Variovorax paradoxus: one gene and its partner. The protein of the gene in region 1 interacts with the protein of each later gene in a pairwise test. Links are inferred from orthologs where the notes say so. Each region holds a gene or a part of one and is shown on either strand. Other genes may lie near its edges.

Evidence for each region.
Region 2: the proteins of nadE (region 1) and dnaA interact in binary tests that used the Escherichia coli proteins (3 or more experiments, as listed by UniProt). The link is inferred for Variovorax paradoxus from one-to-one orthologs.

What each region holds. Positions count from the first base shown.
Region 1 is NZ_JAUSXG010000001.1:4,535,124-4,540,307, reverse strand. What follows is about bases 1,347-4,178. They hold nadE (ammonia-dependent NAD(+) synthetase), read right to left. Parts: upstream 3,273-4,178; coding sequence 2,421-3,272; downstream 1,347-2,420. Other genes in these bases: QFZ42_RS21735 (phospholipase A), read right to left, coding at 3,307-4,178; QFZ42_RS21745 (PAS domain-containing hybrid sensor histidine kinase/response regulator), read left to right, coding at 1,347-2,412. Also shown: QFZ42_RS21750 (sensor domain-containing diguanylate cyclase), read left to right, coding at 1-281; more of QFZ42_RS21745, read left to right, coding at 487-1,346; more of QFZ42_RS21735, read right to left, coding at 4,179-4,482; QFZ42_RS21730 (hypothetical protein), read right to left, coding at 4,479-4,943; QFZ42_RS21725 (ATP-dependent helicase), read right to left, coding at 4,940-5,184. UniProt on the Escherichia coli protein: Catalyzes the ATP-dependent amidation of deamido-NAD to form NAD. Uses ammonia as a nitrogen source.
Region 2 is NZ_JAUSXG010000001.1:5,385,949-5,389,554, reverse strand. What follows is about bases 1-2,916. They hold dnaA (chromosomal replication initiator protein DnaA), read left to right. Parts: upstream 1-726; coding sequence 727-2,106; downstream 2,107-2,916. Other genes in these bases: dnaN (DNA polymerase III subunit beta), read left to right, coding at 2,198-2,916; rpmH (50S ribosomal protein L34), read right to left, coding at 273-407; QFZ42_RS25600 (ribonuclease P protein component), read right to left, coding at 1-186. In the rest of the region: more of dnaN, read left to right, coding at 2,917-3,304; gyrB (DNA topoisomerase (ATP-hydrolyzing) subunit B), read left to right, coding at 3,440-3,606. UniProt on the Escherichia coli protein: Plays an essential in the initiation and regulation of chromosomal replication. Binds in an ATP-dependent fashion to the origin of replication (oriC) to initiate formation of the DNA replication initiation complex once per cell cycle.

The DNA of each region.
Region 1 (5,184 bases):
AAGGCGTTGCGGGCATGGCCGAGGTGCAGGGGGTCGCGGCCAAGGTACTGGCCGCAATGCGGCCGGCTTTCCATCTGTCGGGCCGCACCCTGCGGGCGACGACCAGCATCGGCGTCGCCCTCTCCGAGGAAGACGAGGATTTTTCATCCTTGTTCATACGCGCCGACACGGCGTTGTACGCGGCCAAGAAAGAGGGCAAGAACCGTTTCATGATGGCGGTGTCGAAGTCCGAAACCACGGGCGGCACCTCATGGCCGCGCCAGGAGCCTTCCAGCGCCTGAGCCCGCCCGGGATCCGGCGGGCGCCGCGTCCGGTCTGCGCCTTGTCCTACGCGAAAAGTACCTGCGCCTGTCCTAAATTGGCGGCATTCGCCCGTCGCGGCACAAGGCCCGTGGCGCTGCGGTTCGGAAGCTTGTCGGCATCGGCCGCCGAAGCGGGGGCCGCATGCCGTTGCACCGATGCGCGGCCACTGGAGGAAGAAGAGCAATGGCAGATCACGGCGGTGGGAGTGCACCCCTGAACCAACGCACTCTGACCGACGCCGATTTCAGGCTGATGGTCGACGCAGTCACGGACTACGCCATTGTGGTCCTGGACCCCGGCGGCATCGTCATCAGCTGGAACCACGGGGCGCGAAAGCTCCAGGGCTACGAAGCCGCGGAAGCGATCGGACGGCACTTTTCCCTTTTCTATCCGAGCGAACTGCTGGAGCAGAACCGGCCGGACCGGGCGCTGCAAGTGGCACGCGAGGCCGGCCACATGGAAGAAGAAGGCTGGCGCCTGCGCAACGACGGCACGCGCTTCTGGGCCAGCGTCGTCATCACGCCGATCACCGGGACGGGCGGGGAAGTCCGCGGCTTCTCGATGATCGCGAGAGACCTCAGCGAGCGCCGCCGCCACGACGAGATGCTGCGCATGAGCGAGGAGCGCTTCCGGCTGCTGGTCGAGGGCGTGAAGGACTATGCGATCTTCATGCTCGACCCCGGCGGCCACATCGTGAGCTGGAACCTCGGCGCGCAGAAGAACAAGGGCTACGAAGCTTCTGAAATCATCGGGCAGCACTTCTCCGTGTTCTATCCGCCCGAAGTGGCCGCGGCCGGCTGGCCCGAGCAGGAACTGCGCAACGCGCTGCGGGACGGGCGGTTCGAGGACGAAGGCTGGCGCATCCGGAAGGACGGCAGCCGGTTCTGGGCCAGCGTGGTCATTACCGCGCTGCACGACGCGACGGGACGGCACCGGGGTTTCGCCAAGGTCACGCGCGACCTGACGGAGCGGCGCCGCGTGACCGCGCTGGAAGACGAAGGGCGTCGCGTGACGAACTTCCTCGCCATGCTGGGGCATGAACTGCGCAACCCGCTGGCGCCGATCTCGAATGCGCTCGAACTGCTCAAGCGTGAAAAGGCGGAATCGGCGGTCATCGCCCATACCCGCGACATCATCGGCCGGCAGCTCAGGCAGATGACCCGGCTGGTGGACGACCTGCTCGACGTGGGCCGCATCACGAGCGGCAAGATCCACCTCGAGAGCAAGCCGGTTCGCCTGCGCGATGCCATCGCAGAGGCCACCGAGGCCATCCGGCCGCTGATCGAGAGCAAGTCGCAGACCTTGCATGTGCAGACCCAGGAGGCCGACCCCTGGATTTCGGGCGACAGGGCACGGGTCATCCAGATCGTCAGCAATCTGGTCCACAACGCGGCGAAGTTCACCCACAACAGCGGCAACGTCTATCTCTCTCTCTCGGAAGCCGGCACGGAGGCCGACATCAGCGTGCGCGACGACGGGCCCGGCATACCGCCGAAAGACTTGCAGCGGATCTTCGACCTGTTCGTGCAGGGCGAGCAGAACCTCGCGAGAACGCAGGGCGGCCTCGGCCTGGGGCTTAGTCTCGTGCAGCAGCTGACCACGCTGCATGGCGGGCGGGTGAGTGCCTTCAGTACCGGCAGGCCAGGGGAGGGCAGCGAGTTCGTGGTGCAGTTCCAGACCACGCAGCCGCCGATGGCCACGCTCGAGGCGGAGCCCCGGCCGGTCGGAGAACAGCGGGTGCTGGTGGTGGACGACAACACCGATGCGGCCGAAACCATGGCGCTGCTGCTGGAGGCGCTGGGCTACAAGTCCAGCGTCGCGCACGGCGGCCTCGCGGCCATCGAAGCCGTGAAGGCGCAAGACCCCGATGTCGTGCTGCTGGACATCGGCCTGCCGGACCTGAACGGCCATGAAGTCGCCCGGCGGCTTCGGGCCGAGATGATCAACCCGCCGCCCTTGATCGCCGTGACCGGCTACGGACAGGCCAGCGACCGGGAAACCAGCCTGGAGGCGGGCTTCCGGGCCCACCTGACGAAGCCCGTGGACGTCGACAGGCTCTCGGCGTTGCTCGAGCGCCTGCTCGAGTCGCCCCGTTCCAAGACGGCGTAGGCCGACGCTCAGGCCGGGTGCGGCGGTTCGACCGGCAGCGCCCGCTTGTGGGCGCTCTTGCGGTGCGTTGCGAGGATGATCTCGCGCGCCGCGGCGGCCACGGGCTTGCCTTCGAGAAAGTCGTCGATCTGCTCGTAGCTGACACCGAACGCATCTTCGTCGGGCTTTTGCGGCACGAGCGATTCGAGGTCGGCCGTGGGCACCTTGAACACCAGCGCATCGGGCGCGCCGAGCTGCTGCGCGAGCGCACGCACACGCCGCTTGCTGAGGCCGGTGAGCGGTGTCACGTCGGCCGCGCCGTCGCCGAACTTGGTGAAGAAACCCATCAACGCCTCGGCCGCATGGTCGGTGCCGATGACGATGCCGTCGTGCGCGCCGGCCACCGCGAACTGCGCGATCATGCGCTGGCGCGCCTTGATGTTGCCGAGCACGAAGTCTTCATGGGCTGCGTCGCGGAAGACAAGATCGCCGGTCTTCAGCGCGGCGAGCATCCCATCGGCCGCGGGCCGGATGTCGACGGTGAGGGTGCGGTCCGGCCGGATGACGGCCAGCGAACGCTGGGCCTCGGCTTCGTCCTTCTGCACGCCGTAGGGCAGGCGCATTGCAATGAACGTGGCATCTCGGCCCTCGGCGCGCAGCCGCTCCACCGCGCGCTGCGCAAGGCAGCCGGCGACCAGCGAATCGACGCCGCCGCTGATGCCCAGCACCAGCGCCTTCAATCCCGTGCCGCGCAGGTAGCCGGCCAGAAAGCCGATCCGCCGCTCGATCTCCTGTGCGGCATCGAACACCGGTGCGACATGCAGCGCGGCAATGATCTCGCGCTGCAAGGCGTCGACGGGGGCAAGTTCACCAGCATTCATGACACGAACCTTTCTGTGCATTCATCGGAGCGAATTAAAAGTCCACCAGGCTCAGGCCGATGCTCAGCACCGTGCGCTTCCGGTTGTAGTCCACCAGCGTGTCGCCATAGCCGTGGAACAGCTGCGTATGGAAGCGCAGGTTGCTGGTGGTCGGATCGCCGATGGCCTTGAGCCACTCGAGCCGGACCGAGCCGCGGCCGCTGTCGCGCAGGTTGTTGCGCACCGTGAGAGCAAGGGTGTTGTCGCGGTTGAAGTTCCAGCGGCCCGTGACTTCGGCGCGGCCGATGTAGTTCGAGATGTCGGGGTTGTCGTCCTTCGCCGTGCTTTCCGACAGCCGCTGCCAGATGCGTCCGGTGATGCTGAAGCGGTCGTCCAGCTCGGCCCCGCCCATCAGGTAGACGCGGTTCCAGCTGCGCGACAGCGGCAGGCTCTGGCCGTTCGACTGGTGCACCAGGCCCACGCCCGCATAGCGCCAGCGCCAGTCGCCGGGCAGCTTGAAGTCGAGCGGGTAGACATACATCAGCTCGGGTTCGTGGTCGGTGGTGCGGAAGGGCCGCGAGATCGAACCGTTGAACAGCTGCCAGGTCGACTGCTGCGAATACGCAAACCAGAGCGAGTCTTTCTTGATCGGATCGTTCTGGGTGAGCAGGCCCTGCGCGATCTTGGTCCGCACCGACAGGCCGATGCGCATTTCGTTGGCCTGGTAGGCCACCGGGGAGGCGGTGTGGCCTTCGGAGGGCGAGGTGGGCGTATCGGGCTTGCTGGTGGCGGCCGAGGCCGACACGTTCAACGGACGGTAGCCGCGGAAGGTGAAGGTGCCGCAGTCGGTGCCGTTCTCGAGCTCCCAGAAGCGCGACAGCGCCGAATACTGCCGGTCGCGGCAGCCTTCGCTGGTGGCGACCGACACCACGCGGGTGGCCGGCATGGAGCCGTCCACCGGCGGCGCGGGCTGCGTGCTTGCCAGCACCGGCGGCGCCACGGGCACCGACACCGAAGGCAGCGTCTGCTGCTGCGCCCAGCGGTCGAAGCAGGCCAGCCGGGCTTCGTTGCTGTTGCCGAGCGCGGCGCATTGCTGCCAGGTCAGCTGCGCGTCGGCCAGCGGACTGCGCGGTTTGTCAACGGCCTGCGCGTTGGCCGATGACGGCGCGAAGAGGCCGGGTGCCAGCAGCAGGCCCGCGGCAAAGGAGGTGCGTAGATGGATTGCGTTCATGGGTGTGCGGTCCGTTCCGTCTTTTTCAGAGTGAAGGGATGTGTGCTGTCGTCGGCGGCGTTGCGCCAGGTGCCCCTGAACTCGCGGCCGCAGGAGTCCGGCTGCAGCGTGCCCGACCACACGCCGCTGATGCTGCGCCCGTCGAGCGATTCGTCGATCGCGAGCACGCCCTCGTCGTCCACGTCGCCCGCGAGCTGGGCCACCGATGCGCCCGCCGATGGAGCGGCCGGTGCGCGCGTGATGGTGCCGCGCACGCCCGCGTACTCGGGGTGCTTGTCGAGCACGACCGAAGCCGCATCCGGGAGGCCGTCGAAGCGTGCCTTCCAGGGGCCATACAGCGCCTCGATGGGCAGATCCCGTGCGGTGGCGGGGCACCCGGGCTGGGCTGTGCCCTGGGCCGCGGGGCCCGCGCATGCGCTGCACAGCGCTGCCAGCGAAAGAAGAGCGGCCGCCGCTTTCATGGTGCGGAAGCGGCCGCCGCTGCAGCTGCGGCACTGTCCTGCGCCTTGCGCGCGAATTCGGCGCGCAGCGCCTTGAGCTTTTCGCGCGGGTCTTCGCGGGTCGTGGTCTTGTCCAGGCCCATCTCGGCGATGAAGCGGCTCGGCACGCACGGCACCATCTCGCGGCCCTGCTTGCGCTTCTTGGTCCAGCTCACCGCCAGGCTGCGCTGCGCGCGCGTGATGCCCACGTACATGAGGCGGC
Region 2 (3,606 bases), 850 kb from region 1 along the record:
GACCGCGCGGCGCGCCCAGCGCTTGGGCACCATGGCGCCCAGCCAGACTGCGTCGGACGCGAACAAAGGCTGCGCGCTCGACGTGGAGTCGAGTGCGCAGCGATGCAATGCGAAATGAGCAGTGCGCGCCACAGTGGCACCTGCAAGGACGGCCTGGAATTGCGCGCGGGTCTTGAGCCGCTGCATGGAAACCGGGCCAGACACGCCAGAAGCACTGGCTGAGGAAGCTGGCGCTGGCGGGTCGGCTGCTGGCAACGGCAGAGGAACTGCCGTCAGACGGCCAGGCGCTTGCGGCCCTTGGCGCGGCGTGCGTTGATGACGGCACGGCCGCCACGGGTCTTCATACGGACCAGAAAGCCGTGGGTACGGGCGCGGCGGACTTTGGATGCTTGGTAAGTGCGTTTCATGATGAGATTTCCTGCTGATTCCCCCGATATCCACGATGTCCCACATGAACCTAGAAGGCCATATCGGACAGGCGGACGCTGGGAGCGTTTTTCGGATGACCCCCGAAAGACGCAATGAGGTTTTCAGGGAAACCCGCAATTATCGCAAACATTCGGCCCAACACCAAACATCGAGCGAGTTTGCGGGCCTTTGCATGGTACCCCGGGGCATGTGGATAAGGTTTTGACAAGTTAGAATGCGGACCGCCTTGCAGCAGAGAATATCCACAATACATATACCAAAAAATGGACGAGGGACGCACCACTTTTTCAAGCACCCATGTCGACTGACGGCATCGGTGAAAGCCTCTGGCAGGCCTGTGTCGACCAGCTCGCGCAGGAGCTGTCCGAGCAGCAATTCAATACCTGGATCAAACCCCTGACGGCGCAGGTCACCGACGACCTTTCGCGCATGACGGTGTTCGTTGCCAACCGCTTCAAGCTCGACTGGATCCGGGCCCAGTACGCCGGCAAGATTGCCGCCATGGCCGAGAAGATGTACGGCCAGCCGGTCGCGGTTGAGTTAGCGCTTGCTCCGCGAGAAGCGCCCGCGCGCTCTGCACCCGTCGCCGTCATGGCGGAAACCGACGTGCCGCGCGACGTGGCCGGGCCGGGCGAGGAGCCGGCTGCGGCGGGCTTCAAGAACCGGCTCAATTCGGGCCTGACCTTCGACACCCTGGTGGAGGGCACGGCCAACCGCATGGCGCGCGCCGCGGCCATGCACGTGGCCGGCATGCCGGGCCATCTGTACAACCCCCTGTTCATCTACGGCGGCGTCGGCCTGGGCAAGACCCACCTGATGCACGCTGTGGGCAACCGGCTGCTCGCCGACCGCCCGGATTCCAAAGTTCTCTACATCCATGCCGAGCAGTTCGTCTCGGATGTGGTCAAGGCCTATCAGCGCAAGACCTTCGACGAGTTCAAGGAGCGCTACCACTCGCTCGATCTGCTCCTGATCGACGACGTGCAGTTCTTCGCCAACAAGGACCGCACCCAGGAAGAATTCTTCAACGCGTTCGAAGCCCTGTTGGCCAAGAAGTCGCACATCGTGATGACCAGCGACACCTATCCGAAGGGTCTCGCCGACATTCACGAGCGGCTGGTGTCGCGCTTCGATTCGGGCCTCACGGTGGCCATCGAGCCGCCCGAGCTCGAGATGCGCGTGGCCATCCTGATCAACAAGGCGCGCGCCGAATCGGCCGAAATGCCCGAGGAAGTGGCCTTCTTCGTGGCCAAGAACGTGCGCTCCAACGTGCGCGAGCTCGAAGGCGCGCTGCGCAAGATCCTCGCGTACTCGCGCTTCAACCAGAAAGAAATCTCGATCGCCCTGGCGCGCGAGGCGCTGCGCGACCTGCTGTCGATCCAGAACCGGCAGATCTCGGTCGAGAATATCCAGAAGACGGTGGCCGACTACTACAAGATCAAGGTCGCCGACATGTACAGCAAGAAGCGCCCGGCCAGCATCGCGCGGCCGCGGCAGATCGCGATGTACCTGGCCAAGGAACTCACGCAAAAGAGCCTGCCGGAAATCGGCGAGCTGTTCGGTGGGCGCGACCACACGACGGTGCTGCACGCGGTGCGCAAGATTTCGGGCGAGCGCCAGCAGCTCACCGAACTCAACCAGCAGCTCCACGTGCTCGAACAAACGCTCAAGGGCTGACCCCCGGAATGTCATCAAGAATGCCCCACGCGACAGCGGAGAATGGCGTCTTACAAGCGGATTCAAAGAAATAAGAGAAGAGGAAGAAGACATGATCGTTTTGAAGGCAACCCAAGACAAAGTCCTCGCCGCGCTGCAGTCGGTCGCAGGCATCGTGGAGCGGCGCCATACCCTGCCGATCCTCGCCAATGTGCTGATCCGCAAGACCGGCGGCCAGCTGCAGCTGACCACCAGCGACCTCGAGATCCAGATCCGCACCACGGCCGAGCTCGGCGGCGATGAAGGCAACTTCACCACCACGATCGGCGCGCGCAAGCTGATCGACATCCTGCGCACCATGCCGGCCGACCAGACCGTGAGCCTCGAATCGAGCGCGAGCAAGCTGGTGCTCAAGGGCGGCAAGAGCCGTTTCACGCTGCAGTCGCTGCCGGCCGAAGACTTTCCGCTGGTGCAGGAAGCCGCCAACTTCGGCCCCGTGTTCAGCGTGCCGCAAAAGACGCTGAAGGACCTGCTCTCGCAGGTCTCGTTCGCCATGGCCGTGCACGACATCCGCTACTACCTGAACGGCATTTTGTTCGTCGCCGAAGGCAAGCAGCTGAGCCTCGTGGCCACCGACGGCCACCGCCTGGCGTTTTCGTCGGCCACGCTCGACGTCGAAGTGCCGCGCCAGGAAGTCATTCTTCCGCGCAAGACCGTGCTCGAAATGCAGCGCCTGCTGTCGGACGCCGAAGGCGCCATCGAGATGCAGTTTGCGAACAACCAGGCCAAGTTCAGCTTCGGCGGCATGGAGTTCGTCACCAAGCTGGTCGAAGGCAAGTTCCCCGACTACAACCGCGTGATTCCCAAGAACCACAAGAACAGCGTCACGCTCGGCCGCGCCCCCCTGTTGGCCAGCCTGCAGCGCACCGCCATCCTGACGAGCGAGAAGTTCAAGGGCGTTCGGCTCAACATCGAGCCTGGCACGCTGCGCATCGCGTCGAACAACGCCGAACAGGAAGAAGCGCAGGACGAGCTCGACATCGACTACGGCGGCGACGCCATCGAAATCGGCTTCAACGTGACCTACCTGATCGACGCCCTCGCGAACATGGGCCAGGACATGGTCAAGCTGGACCTGGCCGATTCCAACAGCTCGGCGCTACTGACCATCCCCGACAACGCGACATTCAAGTACGTTGTCATGCCCATGCGGATCTAGCCGCCAGAAAAGACAGCGCCTTGCGCAGACGACCCGCGGCCCCCCCGCGGGTTTGCGCTTTCAAGAGGCAGGAAAAATCGATTCCGAGAGCCCGAAAAATTTCGTGAATGCCGTGAGAGATAGAGGAATATCCGAATGAGTGCAGAAGAAAACAAGCCCCAAGTGCCCCACACCGAACCGGTCTACACGCCCGAGATCGAAAGTGCGGTGCCGATCGAGATCACGCCCGCCGACACCAGCTACGGCGAAGGCTCGATCACGATCCTCGAAGGGCTCGAGGCGGTGCGCAAGCGCCCCGGCAT